Regions from separate parts of the Ammoniphilus sp. CFH 90114 genome, predicted to be linked through region 1. Evidence: riboswitches for the same ligand, from Rfam matches in the RefSeq annotation. Region 1 holds a riboswitch; each other region holds the start of a gene.
What was found. Region 1 has a riboswitch for cyclic di-AMP ahead of EIZ39_RS13255 (potassium channel family protein). Riboswitches for the same ligand answer to the same signal wherever they lie in the genome.

Region 1 (8,098 bases):
AAAAACACCAGTATTTGTGCGCTTTTCTACCGTACAAGGCGGCAAAGGGTCCATGGATACGGCACGGGATATACGCGGTTTTGCTGTCAAATTTTATACACAAGAAGGAAACTACGACTTATTAGGACTTCAGTTTCCTGTATTTGTTATTCATGATGCTTTTAAGTTTGTAGATTCGCAGCATGCTTTAAAACCGGAGCCGCATAACGATATGCCGACAGCCTCGGCCGCACATGATAACTTTTGGGATTTTGTCGCTAATAATCAAGAATCCGCTCATTTTGTCATGTGGGCGATGTCGGACCGAGGTGTTCCACGAAGCTGGCGGATGATGGAAGGGTTTGGTGTCAATATCTTTCGTTTTGTCAATGAACAGGGGAAAAGTACCTTCGTGAGATTTCATTGGAAACCCATCCTCGGTGTCCATTCGTTGCTTAATGAGGAAGCGTTGATGATAGGGGGACTCGACCCTGATTATCATCGACGAGATCTAAGGGAAGCCATTGAGCGTGGTGCTTATCCTGTCTTTGAACTTGGTGTACAAATGATTGCGGAAGAAGATGAACAAAAATTTGACTTTGACGTGATTGATCCAACCAAACTCTGGCCAGAGGAGCTCGTCCCCGTTGAGATCATCGGGAAGATGACACTGAATCGAAATGTAGATAATTTCTTTGCTGAAACAGAGCAGGTCGCTTTTGACGTTACCAATCTGGTTCCGGGGATTAACTTTAGTAATGATCCCATTTTACAGGGGAGGACATTCACCTATAAAATCACCCAAATGCACAGGTTAGGAGGATCGAATTACCCGGATTTGCCAATTAACCGATCCCTTTGTCCTTTCCATAATAACCAGCGAGACGGATTTAGCCGACACCGGATTGATGTCGATCAAGTTAATTATTATAGAAACTCCATAGCGAATAATACACCAGGACCGACCCCTCCAGAGGAAGGTGGGTTTGTCCATTATCCAGAGCATGTAGAAGGTCCTAAGATTAAGGCCAGCAGTGAATCTTTCAAAGATTTCTTCACTCATGCAAGGTTATTTTGGAATAGTATGTCTCTCGTTGAAAAGCAGCACATTATAGAAGCCTTTAGTTTCGAACTGGCAAAAGTTGAGAGCGAATCCGTTCGTCAGCAGGTTGTTGATATGTTTGTTCATGTTGATAAGGAAATGGCGACAAGGATTGCTAATCATGTTGGAGTTAAGCCTCCAACCGGCCAGCATGTATCGGATACAGCTTCATCCCCTGCATTAAGTCAAGCGAATACAGTTCATTATCCTCATTCATTAAGGGTTGGGGTTTTAATTGGACATGGATTTCATGGTAAAGAGGTCAAGAGTGTTATTGACATGCTTGTTCAAAATGGAGTTTTTGTAGATATGGTTAGTGACAAGCTTGGAACGGTCATTGGAGAGGATGGTACGAAATTTAAGGTCAATAAGATCTTTCTTTCCACCCATCACGTACTTCATGACTCGCTATATGTCGTAGGTGGACGTTCAGACAATCAAAAGGAATTGGATAGAAATATCGTGGAATTTATTCAGGGAGCCTATAAACACTATAAACCGATCAGAATAGCAACAACGGCACTGAGTTATATCCAGGCATCAAAAAAGAATAATTTAGCGGGTGTCGTTTTTGCCGCCAAAAATCCCAACTTCTGTAGTGAACTTCTAAACTGCTATCACTCAGCGGCGTTTTTGGAATCGTAAATAAATAATTCTAAAATCTGTAAGGAAGTTGATAATGTTCGTTCTTTATAGTCTAATAGCCATTACAGGAATGGCTATATTCATCTGCATTCTCATATTCTCTACCTACAAAATATTACGAAACAAAAAGAGCTTCCACTCTTGGCTAACTTTGGTCATGGTGGTTTTCTTTTTAGGGGTGGCTCTTTGGCAAAGTTTAAAATTCTTTAATGTAAGATTTTAATTCAATAACTTAGTTGAGCTTAATAAAATGTTTGCAAAAAATGTAGGCAAGAAGTAAGATATCTTGCATAAGTAAAATCAAATCGCTGAGTTCCGAATTGGAAGCGGGGGACCCAAGTTTGGTTTGTGTTCTTGTTCTGTTGAAGAGAACACAAATTAGGGGGTGAATCTTGTGTGGACTATATTCTTCACAGGTAGGGCGACTCTCACGCCCGAATCCGACAGCTAACCTCGTAAGCGTATAAAGAGAGGTGGATAATCGTGCCGATGCATGGTGTTTTTGACGATGCGTGAAGAAGCCACGAAGAGATACTCTCTTTGTGGTTTTTTGTCTTTACTGGAAATGATAATTAAATAATGTAAACTTGAAAGGAAGCCATAGCATGCCAGCAAAAACATTTGCAGTGATCGGTATGGGACGTTTTGGTTCGAGTGTAGCTAAAACTCTCTATGAAATGGGTTATGAAGTGATGGCAATTGATTCATGTGAAGAACGAATACAAGAATATATTCAATATGTCACATATGCAGTCCAAGCAGATGCAACAGATGAGCAAGCCCTTAAGGAGCTTGGGATTCGGAACTTTGATGTCGTCGTCGTAGCGATCGGAGATGATATTCAAGCGAGTATTCTCACCACACTTATTCTGAAAGAATTAGGAGTAAAGCAAATTACAGTAAAGGCACAAAATGAGCGTCATGGAAAGGTTCTATATAAGCTTGGCGCCGATCGGGTCGTATTTCCTGAAAGAGATATGGGCAGCCGAATAGCGAATAATTTGGTTTCACCTAATGTATTGGATTTTATTGAGTTAGCTGAAGATTATAGTGTAGTTGAAGTCGTTGCAGGAGAAAGGCTCGTCGGGAAATCTCTTATCGAATTGAATATTCGTGCTAGGTTTGGGGTGAACGTGATGGCCATTAAGAGCGGAGCCCATATTAATATTGCACCCCAAGCTGATGATACGATTCAGAAAGATGATATCCTTGTTGTTATAGGAGAGAACCGAGATCTAAGGCGCTTTGAGCAACATATTATATAAATTCTACCAAAACAATATAGAGGTATTGCGCTATGATTTCATTAAAAAAATTCAATCTTATTGAGCTTCATCCTGCTCGATTGCTTATACTTGGATTTGGCTTTCTGATTGTTGTAGGAACCTTACTTCTAATGCTTCCGATTTCTACACGACCAGGACATCAATTGGGATTTATTGATGCGTTATTTGAAGCAACCTCTGCTGTTTGTGTGACCGGATTAGTCGTTGTTGATACAGGAACGACCTTCACGCTGTTCGGACAAATTGTACTGTTGGCGTTAATTCAAATTGGCGGTTGGGGCTTTATGACGGCTGGGGTCTTTATGTTTATCATCCTGGGAAAGAAGATTGGTTTAAAAGAAAGGTTGGTACTGCAAAGTACTTTAAATCAGTTTTCTATTCAAGGAGTAGTCAAGCTGGTGATATTAATTATTTCCTTAACCGTCTTCATGGAATCCGTTGGTGCTCTTCTGCTAGCCCTTCGTTGGTCGTATGAGATGCCTTGGAGTACCGCCTTGTACTATGGGATCTTTCATTCTATTTCTGCATTCAATAACGCTGGATTCGGTCTGGAGCCTGACAGTTTAAGCAAGTGGGTTGGAGACCCTACCATTAATCTTGTTATCACTTTCTTATTTATGGCTGGTGGGATTGGATTTACTGTTATTTTGGACTTGTGGAACAAGAAATCCTTACGGAAACTATCCTTGCACTCAAAAATTGCTTTACTTGTTTCCTTAATTCTCAATATCATTGCAACTCTAATTATATTTGCAACAGAGTTCAGTAATCCAGACACGATTGGTAATTTTCCTCTCGCGGATAAGTGGTGGGCTTCGTATTTTCAAGGGGTGGTTACCCGTACGGCAGGATTCAACACGATTGATATAGGGCAGATGATGGTCCCATCCTTGGTCTTTATGATGTTTATGATGTTTATCGGGGCCTCGTCTGCTTCCACAGGTGGGGGGATAAAAGTAACAACATTCGCTCTCATGCTCTTAGCCCTATGGTCAGTTCTAACAGCGAAAGATAACGTCAGCATCTTTAAGCGAAGGATTCCTTGGGAGCTGGTGAATAAAGCCTTCTCGATTGCCGTTACCGCGATTATGTTTATCAGTGTTATTTTCTTTATCCTTACGTATACGGAACAAGCGGACCTTGTACTCATTTTATTTGAGACGATTTCAGCTTTCGGTACCGTCGGATTATCAGCAGGGTTGACAGCAGACCTATCTCCAATGGGCAGAGTACTGATCACCATTCTCATGTTTATTGGGAGAATTGGTCCATTAACGATGGCATTTGCACTGATGAAATTCAGTGATAAAAGTAGGGTGAAGTACGTGGAAGAGAGGATTCTAATCGGATAGAAGATTGTTGGACAAAATATTCCATATAAATATAGGAAGGGGTATTTTATGGAAGGAAACTCATCTATACAAATGACTTCGTCAGAAGTCGCGAATTTGTGGAAAGTATATGAAATGGAAACGTTGAATGTATGTATGATCCAACACTTTTTATCAACGCTGGAAGATCCCGAGATCATTTCACTAACGGAGGAAAAACTGTCTTTAAAAGAAGATAGAATAAAACAGTTGCAGGAGATTTTTCAAAAAGAGAAATTCCCTATTCCAATGGGAATGACCAAAGATGATATTAATAAATCTGCACCTAAACTGTTTACAGACACTTTTATTATACAGTACCTACATTATATGGCTAGGATAGGAATTGAAACGTATGGATTAGCAGTCTCTTGTTGTCCACGGTATGATTTAAGAGACTTTTTCATAAAAGGACTTCATTCCTTTTCGCATATCCAGAATAAAATCATGGATCTATTGCTTGAGAAAGGAATTTATGTTCGTTCTCCCTATGTTCCATATCCTGACAAGGTTGATTTTGTAAAAGAACAAGGATTCATAACAGGGTGGCTGGGAGAGCGAAGACCCCTGCATACTGTACAGATTACACATCTATATTTGAATATTCAGCGCAATGCCATTGGTCAGCAATTAATGAGTGCATTCAGTCAATGCGCTCGAGATAAAGATGTAAAAAAATACATGTTGCGAGGTAAACATTTATCGATGAAGTTCATGGAAATCTTCAGTTCATTGTTAAAAGAAGATGACCTAATCCCTCCAACGTTTGGAGGAATAGGTATTACTACTTCAACCGTTCCTCCGTTTTCAGATAAGCTAATGTTAACATTAGTAGCAAACTTAAATGCGTATGGCATGTCGTTATATGGTCTCTCCTTAAGTGAAAGTACAAGGAGAGATTTATTTGCCCAGTATACTCGAATTATGGCTGAGGTAGGCCAATTTGCGGAGGATGGAGTTAACTTATTAATTAAACATGGATACTTCGAGGAACCGCCGAAAGCACCAGACAGAAAAGAAATAGCTCAAACATAATTTAATAATTAAAGAAGTAGAGAATGAGCTTGATGTGGAAGTATCATATGATTCCCTTCAAGCTCTACCTATGTCACCCCATAATTATCTCCCAGCATCCCTGAAGGAAATGCAGCACGCCCCAACCCAACCTCCGATCACATTTCAAACCAGCTGAAGAGACAAACCTAACAATAATAATGTTATAAATATCAATAAGTATTTATTGAAAAACAATAAATTATGAGTTAAAATCATATTAAAAATATAAGTGAGGTGCTCTTTATGGAACGAAGTACGACACTTTTCTTAAAGATAGCTGTTTTTCTTATGGGAATCCCAGTTCTTGCTTTGTGCCTTTTCTTGGTACCTGAGATAGGGAATTTTACAGCAGTACTGTATCCAGATGCTGCTTATCTAAAGTATTTCGTTTTCGCCGTGATGTATGGAGCCGCTATACCTTTTTACTTTGCTCTGTTTCAGGCTTTTAAACTTTTAACGTTTATTGATCAGAACAAAGCGTTCTCGGTACGATCTGTAAAGTCTCTAAAGAGAATAAAAAATTGTGCCATTACCATTAGTGGTTTGTATGTGGCAGGAATGCCGCTCTTCTATCTCATCGCGGAAAGAGATGATGCTCCAGGTATCATACTCATTGGGTTGGTGCTTATTTTTGCTTCCATGGTTATCGCAGTCTTTGCTGCTGTTCTCCAAAGACTTTTGCAAGAAGCTATAAATATAAAATCAGAAAATGATTTAACGGTCTGAGGTGAATAACATGGCAATAATCATCAACATTGATGTGATGCTGGCTAAAAGGAAAATGAGCGTAACAGAACTTTCGGAGAGGGTCGGAATAACGATGGCTAATCTTTCTATACTGAAAAATGGAAAGGCCAAAGCCATCCGATTTTCAACTTTAGAGGCCATTTGCAAGGCTTTAGAATGTCAGCCTGGAGATATTTTAGAGTACAAAAGGGACGAAGACACCTAGGATTTCCCCCTATAAACCTTTGGAGGCACAAATCATGAGAGCACTCTCGGGATGGCATTTGAAATTATCAAATTGATAAAGGGGAAGTTTGATATGACACTGTTTTTATTATTGGGCCTTGTTGGAGTTTTTGTGATTATCATGCTAAGAAAAGCTATAGTCCTGATGCAAGGAAACAACAACAAACTAGTACGAATGCTTCAACACACCAAGTGGTATCAACAGCATTGGTTTGGAGGAGGATTTCTATTTATTGTTAATGTTGTATTGTTTACTGGAGTGGGGTTGGTTCTGCATCTCATTACTCAGTTAAGTATCCCTTTTATTCACCTCCTAATTATGATAGGTGCGGTGATCACCAGCATCGTTTTGTGGGTGTCGATGAATCGTGGGTGGCAAGGGAGTAAAAAGAATCGATTAAAGATGGGGTTTTTGGGGAGCAGTTTCTATATGGTATTAGCCTTATATATCGTTTATAAGTTAATTACATTGGAGCCGTCATTTCCTGGTGATGATACCTTTATGGCATTTATTGGTCTTCTGTTTGGACTCATCGTTGCCATCGTTGCCTTTATTACTTGTATGATCTTTACTGGATTGTCTTACCAAAATAAGAGTCAGTAATCGTAAAGTGAGGATGCGTGTAGTTCCTCACGCTAACGGAGCTCCATGGTGAGAAGACGGATGCATGGCATCCGTTTTTTTAGTGTATCTCGATTTTCTCAAGTTTGAGTTGCAAAAGTAAAGGAAACCTCTTCCGCTTTTTCTTTGCTGGACAGGAACGTTCTTTCTGTATAGGTTACCCGATTCTCATAGTCTATGGTCATGAGCGTAGACGAACGCGTGCCATAGTTCGCACTTGCAATAAACACGGGGGATAAGATGCGTTCCCATTCTATACCTACACCCGTGTCCGGTAGACTTTCATCCTTCACCTGCTTCTCATCCGCAAGCACTTCAAACAGGCAATCCTTATTCAGGGTTGGCTTTTGGAGGCATGAATGGAGAAGTTGCTTTCCTTTTTCCACTTTGGGCCAGGTGGTGTTAAGCTCGGCATTACTCAGGCCATGAATACCAGGAGTGACTTCATCTATGGAATTACTAAGCCAGGAATAGTACCACAAATGTTCAAGATCACCAACGAGCAGATTAAAGCCTTGGTAAGAACGACTGTTATTTTTCACTTTCTTAAGATAAGCATCAGGAGAATCATGGCCGATGAGATAGTCGCTGACTAACTCCCCCCTGGAGCGTGCATCCGCTAGAAGAACTGAAGGATCACGATAATTAGTAATTGCGGCAAATCTACCTGTCTTGGTGATTCCCATCCAAGTTCCCATTTTCTCCAGGTCTCTTCCAGCTAAAAAAAAAGGATAATCTTCCCAGAAGGATGCCGGTGCAGTCGGCCGCTGATAATATTCATCGCGATTCGCGGCAACCACGAAACGATACTGCGGGTGATTTTGATAGGAAAAAAGAATAATACACATGAACTTTCCCCCTATTGGGTGATTTTAATATTTAGTCTAACATAATTTGGTGTGAATTTCAGAATGCCTGCCTACGGATGTTTAACGAAATAATAGTAATCCGTGGGGATGACCGTTTACACCATTAGGAAAGTACCAATACTGTGTAATAAGATTAAATAAATGGTGATCAAATGAGTATACACTACCTATGGGAATCTATAATCCTGCTTTTTGTG
Region 2 (8,098 bases), on a different contig from region 1:
CCAACACGAAAAAAATCACCCTTGAAAGATCTGGGAAACAGCAGACACCAGAATTTGAAACTGTTCAGTACTATGGTGCTGGTCCTTATAGCGGGTACTATGTATTACCCTTGTATACATTATTGGCTTTATCTCGTACGGAGATGAGTAAATAAGAACTAAGGCTGAACCAAAAGGACACTGAAGTGCCCTACGGCTCAGCCTTTTTTATTTCTTTCTAAGTATTAAAAAAGGGCTTAAACCCGAATGGGTAAGCCCTCTTTATCGAACTAGTACGCCCAACCTGTACGGCTCACAATGACTAGAAGGACGTAAAGAACAAGGATAAACGCAATACCGCCTCCATAGCCTACGCCAGCTACTGCACCCATTTAAAAACCTCCTTACGGTAGGAATTTAAGAATTTCTTAGTATCCCCAGCCAGTGCGGCTAACAATGACTAGAAGGACATAAAGGACAAGGATGAAAGCAATACCTCCACCGTATAATCCACCTACACCTACTCCACAAGCACTCATATTTATGTGCCTCCTTTCATTGGGTATACTTCATAATATGAATGTAAAGCTGAGGGGGAAGGGCGAATGCCTCTAGTCATTCGCGGATTTTAGAAGAAACTCATGCGGAACAATGGATGACCAAACATTTATGCAATGAAAAAAAGGAGACGGTGAGGTCTCCCTATTTATCTATAGAATTAGTGAACTCTACTAAAGTTAGATCATTTCTAGTAAGTGGAGCCTGTACGGCTAACAATAACTAAAAGGACATAGATTACTAGGATAAACGCAATGCCGCCTCCAAAAGAACCTGCCCCATAAGCGCTCATAAAGATCACTCCTTTTCATCAAGTTACTCTATCATATGTAATATTAAGGACAAGGGAAGGGCAAATATCTAAGTCAAATGTATAATTTCGTTAAATTCAAGAGATCAAAAAGGGTTCTTTGAATATGAAAAAGAAACGACCAATTTCGTGTCGTTTCTTCCCGAAAGGAGGTGATCAATGAGTTTACCTGTAGCTGGTGTAATACATAGTATGGATGCACATCTGAATATGTTATAGGCAAAAATGGATTTTGTCAGACTAGTAAACGTGGTGTGTACTTTTAAGGCCCGATTCACCCTTTTTCCATTTGAAAAACACAGTACTTTAATTGATGAGAAAAATACTAAGTTTCTCTTTCGCAAATCGTGCTTCGCTTTTTCTAACATTACTTTATTTCTATCTAAAGCTGATACCTTGCATTGAAAGGTTTTTTTCAAATAAGCAGCTGTCTGTCCTGTACCGCACCCTATATCGATGATGTTCGTTTCTGGTCCTATTTTTATTCGTTGTAGGACTTCTTTCGTTAAAGCCAACCCTCCTGGGTGTGCACCTCCAATCCCAAACCAAGCCAGCATATCAAGATATCCATTCGCGTATTTCAATCTGAATGTCCTCCCTTTTATGGCCTAAACTGAGGGAACAACGTCATTATGCACGTTATGAGGTATCCTATTCATTCGACTATTTGATCGTACCAGAGCAGCTAGATCGATCCGTTTGTAAAATATGAATGGCATACATACATATTACTTCCTTACTTAAAGTACGGATCTTGCTTCCATATGATCTTCCCTTTTTTATCGATATAAGCTTGTGTTGTGCTCTTTCCATCTGTAAGGACAACTTGCGATAATCCATTGATAAATGGAGAGAACGAACCCGTAACCTGGTAAGGAAAATCGCTTAATTGCCTTTTATTTTCTTTATTTATCCAGAGCCATTCGCCATTCCATTCTACCGAAGCCCATCCTTCAGAGAAAGGAGCAGCATGGTCATAAATAGGTTCGATGACCCAATTTCCATTGTAGTCGATGTAGCCGTATTTCCAACGGCCATCTTCTGCTTGTATACCGGCAGCAGCTAATCCTTCTGAAAAGTCTTGGGCTGTTTTGTATTTAGCCGGTATGACCCAGTCTCCTCTGGTATTCACGTACCCCCATTCGTCTTGACCCAATTGGGCTGCTGCAAGTCCTTCTGAGAAATATTGTACTTGCGTGAACGTGTTAGAAGATACTTGATTTCCGTTAAGATCGGCAAAATAGTATTCAGAACCCTTCCCTTCAATATGACGTTTCATCAGCAAGGTCCCTTCATTATAACCTACTAATTCATGCGAGATATCATAATCAACCGAAGCTATTCGTTTCCCACTACGATCAATAATTCCATAGGTTATAGTCGCCTTTCCTTTTTCCACTAACCCAACAAGAGCATACCCCTCTGATACATAACCGTATGAAAAACCTCCAGGGTAAGAGAATGAAGGAGGAATAACTACTTTTCCACTTTCATTGATATAACCTTCTCGGTTATTTGCAGTTCCCTTCGCCAGAGTTACAGCGGCTAGACCTTCCGAAAACTCATTGGCCCAAGAAAATGTACCCGGAAACGCAAGGCTTCCATTTTTATTAATATATTTATACTCATTTTCTTTAACAGAGACAAGAATAGGCTGATCCCCATTCGGTACCAGGATACTCTTATATTGAGGTTGGACAACAACCTTGCCCTTCCTATCTATCAGTCCAAAGATGAAGTTACCATTCTTATCTCTCTTTTCTATCGGAAATAATTGTGGTTTCTGTTTCACTAATGTACGAGAGAGTGTGACCGGTCGCTCTTTCGCTGTTGTCAGACCTTTCTCTTTCAAATTTTTTAGTATTTGAACAGCTTCCGCCCTTGTCACCAATGCCCCTTTATCAAATCCTTCTAGGGTTGCCTCCGTTTTGCCGCTTGCCAATCGATGATTCAACACAAATTGCACGGAATTATCCACATTATGATGATATCCCTGGCTGGATGCCATAAATTTAGCTACATCCCCACGAGTAATTGGCTTATTTACTATCTCTTTTTTATCAAGCCAGTTCATCTCCCTCGCTTTGTTGTAGAATGGCTCGGCCCAATGTGTACTGCTTGTAGATAGTCCTTGGTTGGTATTTTTATAGCCCTTCACCAGCATCGTCAAAAATTCGCTCTCTTTCACATAACCTGTGGGTTTCACGGTATGATCAGGATAGCCTGTGATGATCTTTTCTTGCACTCCCCATTGAATCGTTTTATATCCCCAGAAAGACGGGGATAGATCCGTAAAGGTCATCTCACTTGAGACTATATTCGATTCTGCATAAGTAGAAGGAAGAGTGAGAGCATAACCTGCTAGAAGGACCGAACAAGACAGGATGATTTTGCTTAGAGATTTTTTCATATTTAAAAATGACCTCTTTATTTTTGATTTATTAGTACGCTAAATCTTAGACTTGCAATGGAACAAATGGTTGCAACATCCCTAGAGGGAATTTATCCCATATAAATAAGAAAAGACCAGCTCTGGAATTACCTGAGCTCGCCTTTCTGTGGTTACAAACTTGCTACTTTTCCTTTGGTCGTATGATAAACCTCAAAAAATTCCTGATAGAGAGCATGGACCGCCTTTTTCATGTGATTCTTTTTGACCCCAAACATCATGCCTACTTCCGAGCAGCCTTGGTTGATTAATTCCACATTGATCTTTTGCCTGGACAGTACACCCGAAGCTTTAGATAAAACAGAGAGATTATTTCTCATCTTCGGTCCTACTAGCATCACGACAGCCAGATCACGGCAGACCATGAGTTGATCTACGGCTAGCTCTGCTTTCATCCGTGCCGTTATGCGAGCCTCTTTTTCCCGACTTAAATCCCCCTCTCGGAATAGCAGGGAAATATCATCATTTCCAGACAGATTATATTCAAGCGGAAGATTCTCCTCCTCTAGAATTTGTCTCAGCTTAAAACCAAAATCCGGCTCTGAGTGCATGAGATATTTACAAAGATAAATACTGCAATAGCCTTCATCAGAAGCAATGCCGGCCACTAAGTTGGAGTCTGCTTCTCGTCTGCTCACAATCATGGTTCCTGGTGCGGATGGATTGTTGGTGTTTTTTATACATATAGGAACCTTCGCGCGAAAAGCGGGGATAAGAGCTTCATCATGAAAAACTTCGAAGCCTGAATAAGAAAGCTCCCTCATTTCCTTGAAGGTCAATTTGTTGATACCACGAGGGTTGTTGACAATATTCGGATTTACGACAAATACCGAATCTACATCTGTAAAGTTCTCATAAAGATCCGCTTGGACAGCTGCAGCAAGGATCGAACCCGTAATATCTGATCCCCCTCGGGAAAAGGTCACAACCGTACCCTCAGGATTATAGCCGAAAAAGCCCGGAAAAATTAGAACTCCCGATTTTTCTTTTAGAACGCGGAGACGAAGGTAGGACTCTGGGAGCACCTGTGCTTTCCCATTTTCTTTAGTCAAAAGCAGCCCCGCCTCTTTAGGATCGATATAATGAGCCTCAACTCCCTTACTTCGCAAGTAGGCAGCCACAAGCTTCGCGCAATGATCCTCTCCACTCGCTTTAAGCAACTCCATATACTTCGTTCTATCTTGTGAATCAGAATATAGCCGCTGAGAAAGATCCGTCCTTATGTGATCTAGGATTTCATCAGACAGCTCCAAACCACGAACCATTTCCTCGTAGCGGGAAAGGACTGCAGAAAAAATTTCTTGGTATGGCTTATTCTCCAAATACTTCTCGGCACAAGAAATCAAAAGATCTGTCACCTTAATGTCTTCTTTATAGCGTTTGCCAGGGGCAGATACAACTACTATTTTTCGAGTGGGATCATTTAATATAATGTCACTCACTTTTTTCACTTGTGAAGCAGTAGCCAAGGAAGTCCCGCCAAATTTACATATCTTCATCCATCCGCCCTCATTTCTTAAGTATAATATTCATTTGAATCATGCTGCCTAGCATGAATAAGAATTTAGACAGCACAAAAAGACCTGCATATTTATTTAACCAATAGAATAACTTTACACCTCGTACTGCCCACATTTAACAATGCTAACAGTACAAAAAGCCCCCTTGATTTTTGGCGGTCTATGACCTCCTTCGCTTTAGCCGACGAAGTTAGCTGACGGGTAGGATGGCGAAAGAGCTAACTCATCCCTTCTACAAATTGTAAAATTAACCCCACTTACTTGGTTCCTCCGCTCCCAGTGTACTGGGATTAGGCCGTTATGCTGTTTTTTTACTTTCTTAAGTTTATACTATTTGGGTAGTTATGGAAATCAAGCCTGCTTGTAATATCCTGGTATATTTATTCAAAAAACCATGTCCTATAACCAGCAGCCCTTTTATTCTTATTATTCCTCCCAAATACTCCATGAAATTAGAATTCTCTCATGAATCAGGATGGGAGCGATCTCCGATTACTCAACAAAAAGAAAGAAGGCTGCCATAGCAGCCTTCTCGAAATAAAACACGAGGACTTCCTAATTATTTATTATTGGTTTGGATCATGAACTCCCGGATCAAGCTAGCGAACGCTTCGGGTGCCTCTAATGGCAGGTGGTGAAAGACCCCTTCCATCTCGTGCAGTGGTCCACCCGTGATCCGCGCAAGTTCTTTAGCGCCCTCAGCTGGCATTACTTGACTTTCCTTCGCACGAACGAACCAGGTGGGGCAGTTAACCTGTTCGGCCAGTGCCACTGCTTCAACCTTTTCGATGGCCAGTGCCCGTCGATCAAATCGTTCTCCCCAACGCCCATCCTCCTGTTCATGATAGCAGTCCTGAGCAACTTGCTCCACTCGTTCCTTCGGGGCGGCGTGCTGAGGGGGCAGGAATCTATAATTAGCCACAGCGTCTTGTAGAGTGTCGTAAATACGTCCACTCTTTTGAGCAGCTTTGTGTAAGCCAGCTAACTCCTCTTCCGGGGAGTCCATTTTCATATCAGCGACTAGTAAAGCTGAAGGAGGACGAACCCCCCGACTAGCCACTTTGAGCCCCACATAGGCTCCCATCGAATGACCTACGATGGCATAAGGCCCGTCGAATTTCTCGACAAGCTCCTCGATGTCTCTTGCGTAATCATCGAAACGGTAGCTATCGGCCCAAGGACTCTGACCGTGACCTCGAAAATCAGGGGCGATCAGATAGTACTCCTTCTCCAGGTAGGGTGTTACCCACTTCCACCAGCCACTGTGACAGGCAAGGGCGTGAAGGAGTAACACGGGTGGATTTTTTGGATCTCCCCACGTTTGATACTTCATCTCCATTGTCTTGACCTCCATTCTCCGTGATCGTTTAATTCCATAATAACCCATTGTATGTATCGTACATTTGAGAGATTTAAACGTCAACAGAGAGTTACTTGTTAGGAAAGGCCCTTCATTTACAACTGAGAAGCATATTTATTTATCTCTTTACCAAGCTCGTCAATCTCTTTAATGAACTGAGAGATTTGATCCGTTGACTTAGCTTGCGTATTCCCAACCTCTACCACTTTGGCAATGGAATTAGAAATAGCATTCATAGACTTTTGCATATTGGTCAATGTCTCTCTGATTTTTACGGTAGAATTAACCGTTTCTAAGGATAATTTACGAATTTCGGTTGCTACTACACCAAACCCTCGTCCCATATCCCCTGCTCGGGCAGCTTCTATTGATGCATTAAGTCCTAATAGATTGGTTTGATCAGCAATGTGTTTGATGAAAGTCAGGACTTCGTCTGACTTTTTCACTTCTTCACTGGCTTGTTTAGATTGCAGGAGCAAGTTATTGCTAATGTTAGCTAACTCGTCTGCTCCTTTTGCAACCGTGGTAATTCCCATGTTTGCCTCTCCTATAGATTTCACTATTTGTTCAGAGAAGCGAAGCAACTCTTTTTCACTTTGCTCTTGGATCTGTATGGCAATGGCTCCGATGACCTCACCATTTTCGTTAAAAATAGGCTCAGCAAGTCCCGTGAACGAGAACCCGAAGAATTCAGCAGGCACATCAGCTTTTATTGACTTGCCGTATCTGATTGTGTCTGCTAGAGGCTCCTTAGGGTTAATTTTCATACCTGGTTTTACGCCAATATTTATTTTTTCGCCAGGATAATAAGCAATCCACTCCTGTCTGTTTGAAACACCTATGCCCACTTTGGGCAGCATTGATTTTAAGATAGGTATCGTAGCGAGAATTGCTTCTAGTTTATTTACTTCAGTATGAACCACTGACATATTGGACCACCCTCGTATAAATTCGTAGTTATGTTTACTCTATTAGTACCAGAATTCTTAATTTTCGTCAAACTTTTGTATAATTTTATTATACAAAAGTTTGACACACTGAACAACATTTTTACTCCGCTGGTTTAGCTTATATAACAACATCTTATAAACTTGATAAATAATTATTATAATGACATAATTTAGGTGTGGCTTTATTTAATAGTTAGAGGAGGATTTTCAATGGCAAAGGTTACGTTTAAAGGAAACCCGATTACACTCTTAGGCAATGAAGTCAAGGTGGGCGATCAAGCCCCTAACTTTACGGTATTAGCTAACGATTTATCTCCCGTTACCCTTGAAAATTCTGAGGGAACCACCCGGATCATCAGTGTTGTCCCTTCCCTTGACACGGGAGTTTGCGACCAACAAACTCGCAGATTCAATGAAGAAGCGGCACATCTTGAAGGTGTAACGATTTTAACCATTAGCGTTGACTTGCCATTTGCCCAAAAACGTTGGTGTGGTGCTGCTGGAATTGATAAGGTTCAAACATTATCCGATCATCGGGATCTTTCGTTTGGAGAAGCTTACGGAGTCGTTATCAAAGAACTTCGTTTGTTGGCACGTGCTGTTTTTGTTATTGATAAGAACAATAAGATTACCTATGTGGAATATGTTTCTGAGGCAACCAATCATCCAAACTATGATGCCGCAATTGAGGCAGCAAAAAAAGCTTAAATGTCTTGACAATATAATTATTACTAAGTAATAATTATATTTAGATTGTAATTATTATATATAGCGATAGGGTTTTTTGACTGATCTAGCTATATATCACTTTCAAACACTAAGGAGGAATTTGTAATGTCACTAATTGGAACTGAAGTAAAACCGTTTAAAGCACAAGCTTTCCGCAATGGAGAATTCATTGAAGTTACTGATGCAGATCTGAAAGGAAAGTGGAGTGTAGTTTGCTTCTATCCAGCAGACTTTACTTTCGTA
Region 3 (8,098 bases), on a different contig from region 1:
TCACTGGGACGATATCATTGGACTGTGTATGCAAATTAACCATTTATTTATTTTTCCACTTACTTTTGGAGTGTTGACGGCCTTTATTACTGTTCAGGAATACCAAACAGAGGCAGTAATTAATCTATTTATTTTACCATTAGCCGAACAGCTATTATCTTGTCCAAAACAATAACTTTATTCATTATCCTAATGGCATTAAACTTTATTTCTTACATCTTAATGATAGGAACAGCATTTCTATTTATCCATCCAGGAAGAGCAAAAGACTTATTCATTACGCTGCGATTGCGTTAAAAACAATTTTTATGCAGTTCTTGCTTATACCTGTGTTTATCTGTGTTGGTGTTTGATCAAGTCATTAAATACCAACGATTGTTGCTGCTCGTGTTTTTATCATGGTGGACTTTGTTTCATTAGCTATGTCTAGTATAGGACCTCTTAGAACTAGGGAACAAAGAGTGCCAAACATTTATGGTTTGGCACCCTCATAAACATGAATGATTTTCAGTCATCTTTTTATAATAGCTCAGATTCGATAATTCTCCGTTGTAATTGGCTAAGCTTTCTCTAAAGCAACGACATTTTTGATATCAATGTCAGTAATGGTTTTAATTTGACCGTCATGGAGGGTAATCTCTGCCATCGATCTGTCTGGACTTAACCAAGTCAATTTACCTTGGATGCGTGTCTGGTGCTTGGTCATAACCTCAACAATCATATTCTGATTAGCAAATAATTGTCTACGAATTTCTTCTATCATGATAGATCCCCTTTTAATTGGCTGATAATTTTTTTCCTGTGCATTCTTTGTCTAGCATTTTTTCGACATCTCGATCCATCACGAAGACTTCAATACGTTCTTCTGTCTTAGTGCTGATATCGCTATGACTACTTAGTACTTTACATCCGGTGTATCGTTGAACAATGGCTTCAAAATCTTGACTATACATCTCACGTAGGGTTTGTCTCATTTTTTTAATTAATCTTCGACCTTGATCATTTTTAACCAAGTGCTTTTCTTCCACGGTAAGAACCCCTTTAAAGCGAAGAATAACCATATCCTCTACAATGTAGGTCTTTGCCTCCTGTGGACCACGTCCAATTAATTCTCTTTGGAATTTAATAAATGCTTCGCTTAACTCTGCTTCTAATTTCTTTTTTGTTGAAGCCATGGGTATCCTCCTAGATTATGGTTAAAGGGGAGAGCACATGCATTTTGGACGCAAAAAAGCCACAAGAAGAGGTCTCCTCTTGTGGCTTTTGAATTCACCACAAAATAAACGTGATGAAAAGCACGCGAAAAAAGATGCCTCTCTCTAACGCTGACGAGGTTAGCTGACGGATTCGGGCATGAGAGTAGCCCTACTCAAAAGAGATTCACCCCTGTGATGGCAGCCATCACGATGGTTCCCCCGCTCTCCTTAAGGAGATTAAGCGATTAGCATGTTTATAACATTTGATATGGGATGATCATACATGCTGTTCACAAAATTTGTAAAGAGTGAAAATCACAAGAAAAAGCTGAAAAAGTAATCTTGATTGCGCTAACATTTATGGTTTACTTATTTTTTCTAGCTCTATCTCTGTTTATTAGGATAAATAGAAATCTTACACTTTAGAAATTCAAATCATTTATAAAAAACTTAACTAAAACCATGAAAATGGGAGAAAAAGATAAAGACAGTTATAAATACGTAGAAAACAATATTGTAATCTCGGGTAAATGCAAAAAAATGGCTGAAATTGAAGCAATTCAAAGCTTCACAACGATCGACAAATGAGATTATAATAAGTCACATCAAGCAAACAATTGCAGATCGGCCAAATCCCAGGGCACCTGGGAACGGAGGACCCAATTAAGTGGGGTTAATTCTACTTCGGTAGAAGGGATGAGAAAGCTTCTTCGCCATCCTACCCGTCAGCTAACTTCGTCGGCTAAAGCGAGGGAGGTCAATGACCGCCTATTTTGAGGGGGCTTTTTTGTTATCTAGGGATCTGGGTGACAAAAGGTTTCTTTAAGATGAATAAACGCAGGTCTTTTTGTTTTGCTTAAAATTAAATACCACTGTTTAAAAAGGAACAGGGAGACAGATCGCAAAGAGGGCACTACGTGTCGGCTGGGCGTTAGGTAGACCAATGAGTACTTTTTCTCCACATGTGGAACGAAATCAAGCTAGTAACAGAACGCTTTACGCCTATTTGGTGTTGCGTACGAATTTGATTTCGTTTCGTGGGGTTGAGGTAAGCATTGGTCTATTTTTTTTGCTCCAGGGTGAGTGGTTTGAACCGATTCAGGCCGTTCACAAGGGAGTAAGAGGACGTAGCTCACAGGGCTTCTTGGTGACGGAGAACAAGGAGGTGTTGAAGATGATGGACGTTTTTATGGTGTTAATCATTGTGGGTCTAGCTTCTACGATGGTGGGACTAGCGAAATTTTCTGAGCAGGTAATTGAGAAAGGAAGCGATAGATCATGATGATCGTTTTGGGTTTGGTAACAGCAGCCACCTTTATCTATCTAGGATACGTATTAGTGAACCCTGAGAAATTTTAACTACCATTTGGAGGGATTACGTTGACAACGCCATTGATTTCTGTTGGGATTACCTTGCTTCTAGTATTATTACTTGCTAGACCTATGGGTCTATATTTAACTAAAGCATTTGATTACAAGCCGACAGGTGTGGATCGCATCTTCGGATTTGATAACTGGATTTTAAAATTAGGCGGTGTACGAAAACAAAATCAAAGCTGGAAAGAGTACGCGCTGGCTATTATTTATTCGAATACCTTAATGATTTTGATTACCTACACGTTTTTCCGAATTCAAGGCGTACTACCACTGAATCCAAGTGCGATTACGGCGATGGAGCCGACCTTATCTCTGAATACAGCAATCAGCTTTATGACCAATACAAACTTACAGCATTATAGTGGAGAAAGCAGCTTATCGTATTTAGCTCAGATGATGGGGATTGTATTCCTCATGTTTACAGCACCAGGTACTGCGTTAGCGGTTATTATCGCTTTTATCCGTGGATTAGCTGGAAAACCTTTAGGTAACTTTTATGTGGACTTAATTCGATCCATTTTCCGAGTGTTGCTCCCCATCGCTTTTGTAACGGCTATTTTCTTTGTATTGCTTGGGGTGCCACAAACGTTAGATCCAACCGTTACGGCAACGACAATCACCGGTGAAGAACAACAAATCGGAAGAGGACCGGTTGCTTCCTTCCTTTCCATTAAGGAATTAGGAAACAACGGAGGAGGATTCTTCGGAGTCAACTCCGCCCATCCATTCGAAAATCCGAATGCGATTAGTAATTTGATTCAAATCTTACTCATGTTGTTATTAGGAACAGCTACACCATTTGCTTATGGCCATATGGTAGGAAATGCGAAGCAAGGCCGCGTATTATTCGTTTCGATGTTCATGATGTTTTTAATAATGGCGGGTGTTTCGTTATCTTCTGAGTACGCGGGTAACCCAGCTTTAAATTCATTGGGAATCCAACATGAGCAAGGAAGCATGGAAGGAAAAGAAGTGCGTTTTGGGGTTGCTCAATCTGCCTTATACTCTGTCGTTACTACCGCTTCCGAAACAGGAGCAGTTAACACGATGCATGATACCTTAACACCAATCGGTGGAATGATCACGATCTCCAATATGATGTTAAACACCATCTTTGGAGGGGTCGGGGCTGGGTTCTTAAACGTATTGATGTATGCGATGATTGCGGTTTTCTTATCTGGGTTAATGGTGGGTCGCACACCCGAGTTCTTAGGTAAGAAAATTGAAGGAAAGGAAATGAAGCTGATTGCCTTAACCTTGTTGGTACATCCGATTTTAATTCTAGTTCCTACAGCGATTGCGGTCATGCTTCATCCGGATACGATTTCAAACCCAGGCTTCCATGGAATTACGCAAGCGATGTATGAGTATACGTCATCCGCAGCGAATAATGGTTCTGGCTTTGAAGGCTTAGGAGACAATACCCCATTCTGGAATATTTCAACGGGAATCGTGATGTTCTTGGGCCGTTACTTCTCCTTCGTGACGATGTTAGCGGTGGCGGGTTCGTTAGCTGCAAAGAAGAGTGTTCCTGAAACTGTAGGTACCTTCCGTACCGACACTCCATTATTTGCTGGGGTATTCATTGGAACCGTACTTCTGGTTGGTGCGTTAACCTTTTTCCCAGCGCTCGTTCTGGGTCCGATTGCTGAATACTTAACCCTTCGCTAAGTGTGAAGAACTCGATGGAGGAATGGAAATGAGTCAAAATAATAAATCAATGATGAATTCAGAGATGGTCATCCATGCACTGAAACAATCTTTTGTAAAACTAGACCCACGTATCATGGTGAAAAATCCCATCATGTTCGTTGTGGAAATTGGCTTTGTCATCACCTTACTCGGTACCATCTTTCCGAGTGCGTTTGGCGGAGCGGTTCCTTTCTGGTTTAATGTCACGGTTACATTGATCTTACTAGTCACCATTTTATTTGCTAATTTTGCAGAAGCTTTGGCCGAAGGGCGTGGAAAAGCACAAGCAGATTCGCTGAAGAAGACGAAGAAGGACATCTTAGCGAAAAAGCTCGTGAATGGAGCCATTAAGAATGTACCTTCTACGGATTTACGGAAAGGGGACATTGTCCTCGTAGCTCAAGGTGAACTCATCCCTGGCGATGGGGAAGTCATTGAAGGAGTGGCTTCCGTCGACGAATCGGCGATTACAGGTGAATCTGCTCTTGTCATCAAAGAAGCAGGTGGAGACTTTAGTTCTGTCACGGGTGGAACTCGTGTCGTGAGTGACCAAATTAAGGTTCGCATAACCAATGATCCAGGAGAGTCCTTCTTAGATCGCATGATCTCGCTCGTGGAAGGCGCTCAAAGACAAAAAACACCAAACGAAATTGCACTCAACACCGTGTTAACGAGTTTAACTTTAATCTTTATGATTGTTGTGGTTACGTTGCCTTTTTACTCCAACTATTTAGGGTTTACCCTTGAAGTTCCCTACTTAATCGCTTTGCTCGTTTGTTTAATTCCAACGACCATCGGGGGGTTACTGTCTGCGATTGGGATTGCGGGGATGGACCGTGTCACCCAATTCAATGTTATTGCGATGTCCGGTAAAGCCGTCGAAGCATCTGGTGACATTAATACGATTATCCTGGATAAAACCGGAACCATTACCTTTGGGAATCGGATGGCCAGTGCATTAATCCCAGTTGGAGATTCCAAATTAGAGGACCTAGCTGGTTGGGCAGCGATTAGCTCGGTGCAGGACGAAACGCCAGAAGGACGTTCAGTACTTGAATTAATGAAAAATCAGAAGCTCAAATATAATGAATCCTTGGCTTATGGAAGTGACTTTATCGAATTTAAAGCGGAAACTCGCATGAGTGGATTGGATTTAGAGGATGGACGTCAAATTCGCAAAGGCGCCGTCGATGCCGTGAAGAAATGGGTATCCGTTCATGGAGGTCAGATTCCTGCGGATTTAGATGCCAAGAGCAATCAAATTGCCAAGGAAGGTGGAACACCGCTGGCTGTCGCTGTGGGTCAAGAAATCTTTGGACTCATTTATCTGAAAGATACGGTTAAGCCTGGTATGCGTGAGCGTTTTGAGCAACTGCGAAAAATGGGCATTAAGACGATTATGTGTACGGGGGATAACCCACTGACGGCAGCGACGATTGCCCGGGAAGCCGGAGTTGATGATTTTATCGCAGAAGCCAAACCAGAGGATAAAATCGATGTCATTCGCAAGGAGCAAGCGGAAGGGAAACTCGTGGCAATGACAGGGGACGGAACGAACGATGCACCAGCGCTCGCTCAGGCGGATGTCGGATTAGCGATGAATACTGGAACCGCTGCGGCCAAGGAAGCAGCCAATATGGTAGACCTGGATTCAGATCCTACCAAAATCATTGAAGTAGTTTCGATTGGTAAGCAGTTACTGATGACCCGTGGAGCGTTGACGACCTTTAGTATTGCCAACGATGTAGCCAAATACTTTGCCATTATCCCGGCGATGTTTATGTTTGCAATTCCTGAGATGGCGGTTCTTAATGTCATGGGTCTAGGTTCACCGATGTCAGCGATTCTATCCGCGCTCATCTTTAATGCCATTATCATCCCCATGCTCATCCCGTTAGCGATGAAGGGAGTAGTCTACAAGCCGATGAGCTCTTCGGAATTATTAAGAAGGAATCTCTTTATCTATGGATTAGGCGGTGTCATTGCACCGTTTATCGGAATCAAGGTAATTGATGTTTTATTAAATCTATTGGTCTAATGACGAGGAGGGGTAAGCCCTCCTTCTACTATACGATGCGAAAGGGTGCACCCCAATGGGATCTCATTTATTCAAAAGTTTACGTTTAAGTGTCGTTTTGATGCTGTTATGTGGATTAGGATATCACTTACTGGTTACAGGTATTGCACAAGCCCTTGTTCCTTACCAAGCGAACGGAAGTCTAATCTTGAATGAGCAACAACAAGTCATTGGATCCGAACTGATTGGTCAGAATTTCAATGACCCAGGTCTCTTTCATGGGCGAATCTCAAGTATTGAACATGACGGTTCAGGTTCAGGTTCGAACAATTATGCGCCTTCTAATGAAGACATGATGAATCGAACCAAGGAATCGATAGCGAAGTGGCAAGCAGAAAACCCAGATGTTCCTGTAAGTGAAGTACCGATGGATCTAATGACCAATTCTGGTTCTGGATTGGATCCACATATTAGCCCTGAAGCAGCCATTGCTCAGATTCCTCGCATTGAGAAAAATACAGGTCTAGATGCAGCGACCATTCAAACTTTAATTGAAAAGAACACACAAGGAAAAGAATGGGGGATCTTCGGTGAGCCTCGTGTGAATGTCTTAAAGCTCAACCTAGATGTGTTAGCGGAGTTAAAGAAGGAATGATCGACAGCCTGACTTACCGGTATCGGGGGTTACCTGCCATGAGTGGAATGGATGATCAAAGAAAACTAAAGCAAATTGAGGAATTCCTCGATGAGATCACACAAGTGATATCAGAATGTAAGGCATGCTTATTAGAGAGAAGAACCGTGTCTGGAGATGGTTCTCTAGAGAGGGAGTTCTTCTCTAGCATGACACAAGTGTATGCCAAGGAGGAAGAACTCCGAAAGAGCCAAAACAATGCCAGAAAGTCAAACACAAGAATTACCACCATGCTATATCAAGAACTCGCCCTATTTTTTCAGAATAGATTCCCTTCCCATCTTCAAATGGAGCCTCAACAGGATGTACTGTTGCTGAAACAAAATGAGGATCAAGTTGGGGTGATCAAGATCATTCCCAATCTATCAAGTTACAAAGGGATGAAGTGGTATATCAGGGTCAATCGTATTGTTTCCCAAGCGAAGGAACAGTATCAGGTCGCTGCAGAGAATATCTATTTTATTGTAGGAAATTTACTTAACGGTTTAGACAGTGGAAATGTACAACAGAAATTGGGTACGGAAATTACCACTGGCAATGAATTATTGAAGATCAAACATCGAAAACAGCTGTTGAGATATTTAGATAGTTATGTGTTAGGTGCTCATGCCCTTCCTCGCCCAAGGGAGCAAGTCTATTTCTTAAGTGCTACTCTCAGTCCTAACGAAATGGGTAAGGTATGGATGGAAAAACAGGACTGGGTAAGGCAGCAAGTAGAACAGGAACTGTGGATAAGGCCTTCAATTAGCGAGTTAATTTCAACCTTACAAGAGAAGTATGGAGCAGCTAATTCCTAAAAGGAGGTATTCATGAACTCAGACTTGGAAGAAGCGAAAAGACTGAAAGTGGTTAACGATGATGTGAAGAGGGGACTATTTATTGCTTTGGCTCTATCGTCCGTCATTTTACCCATTGCCTATTATTTTTACCTTTATAAATAAGAGTGGGAGACGGGACATCGCATAGACTGATGTAGACAATTCTTCATCCACCTTCCATGATCATTAATCAATTGGAAGTGGTGAACAGGAGCCGTTTGCATTGGTCTTTTTTATACCATCTAATGGAGGCGGATCATGAGTACTACTATCTTAATTTTGGGAAGAGGAGCTCAATTTGAGT

Region 2: it holds a riboswitch for cyclic di-AMP, as region 1 does, so the genes downstream of both, EIZ39_RS23865 (aspartate kinase) here and EIZ39_RS13255 (potassium channel family protein) in region 1, are expected to answer to the same signal.
Region 3: it holds a riboswitch for cyclic di-AMP, as region 1 does, so the genes downstream of both, EIZ39_RS09070 (hypothetical protein) here and EIZ39_RS13255 (potassium channel family protein) in region 1, are expected to answer to the same signal.

Annotation. Positions count from the first base shown of each region.
Region 1 covers NZ_SDLI01000005.1:195,537-203,634, forward strand. The annotation lists partial or broken gene EIZ39_RS13250 (catalase) at 1-1,730, shown strand, start outside; cyclic di-AMP (ydaO/yuaA leader) riboswitch at 2,023-2,204, shown strand; gene EIZ39_RS13255 (potassium channel family protein) at 2,332-2,991, shown strand; gene EIZ39_RS13260 (TrkH family potassium uptake protein) at 3,024-4,364, shown strand; gene EIZ39_RS13265 (DUF3231 family protein) at 4,413-5,417, shown strand; gene EIZ39_RS13270 (DUF2975 domain-containing protein) at 5,682-6,164, shown strand; gene EIZ39_RS13275 (helix-turn-helix domain-containing protein) at 6,175-6,390, shown strand; gene EIZ39_RS13280 (voltage-gated chloride channel family protein) at 6,484-7,014, shown strand; gene EIZ39_RS13285 (NRDE family protein) at 7,113-7,880, opposite strand; gene EIZ39_RS13290 (DUF421 domain-containing protein) at 8,054-8,098, shown strand, end outside.
Region 2 covers NZ_SDLI01000019.1:18,089-26,186, forward strand. The annotation lists gene EIZ39_RS23840 (hypothetical protein) at 1-155, shown strand, start outside; gene EIZ39_RS23845 (YjcZ family sporulation protein) at 270-371, opposite strand; gene EIZ39_RS27145 (sporulation protein YjcZ) at 408-518, opposite strand; gene EIZ39_RS23850 (sporulation protein YjcZ) at 728-829, opposite strand; gene EIZ39_RS23855 (class I SAM-dependent methyltransferase) at 934-1,431, opposite strand; gene EIZ39_RS23860 (WG repeat-containing protein) at 1,584-3,257, opposite strand; gene EIZ39_RS23865 (aspartate kinase) at 3,410-4,795, opposite strand; cyclic di-AMP (ydaO/yuaA leader) riboswitch at 4,981-5,123, opposite strand; gene EIZ39_RS23870 (alpha/beta fold hydrolase) at 5,376-6,155, opposite strand; gene EIZ39_RS23875 (methyl-accepting chemotaxis protein) at 6,272-7,105, opposite strand; gene tpx (thiol peroxidase) at 7,337-7,834, shown strand; gene ahpC (alkyl hydroperoxide reductase subunit C) at 7,961-8,098, shown strand, end outside.
Region 3 covers NZ_SDLI01000003.1:289,474-297,571, forward strand. The annotation lists gene EIZ39_RS09060 (hypothetical protein) at 560-763, opposite strand; gene EIZ39_RS09065 (Na-translocating system protein MpsC family protein) at 777-1,175, opposite strand; cyclic di-AMP (ydaO/yuaA leader) riboswitch at 1,309-1,450, opposite strand; cyclic di-AMP (ydaO/yuaA leader) riboswitch at 1,813-1,955, shown strand; gene EIZ39_RS09070 (hypothetical protein) at 2,140-2,478, shown strand; gene EIZ39_RS27710 (potassium-transporting ATPase subunit F) at 2,478-2,555, shown strand; gene kdpA (potassium-transporting ATPase subunit KdpA) at 2,589-4,244, shown strand; gene kdpB (potassium-transporting ATPase subunit KdpB) at 4,273-6,303, shown strand; gene kdpC (potassium-transporting ATPase subunit KdpC) at 6,359-6,937, shown strand; gene EIZ39_RS09095 (hypothetical protein) at 6,976-7,773, shown strand; gene EIZ39_RS27505 (hypothetical protein) at 7,786-7,917, shown strand; gene EIZ39_RS09100 (hypothetical protein) at 8,053-8,098, shown strand, end outside.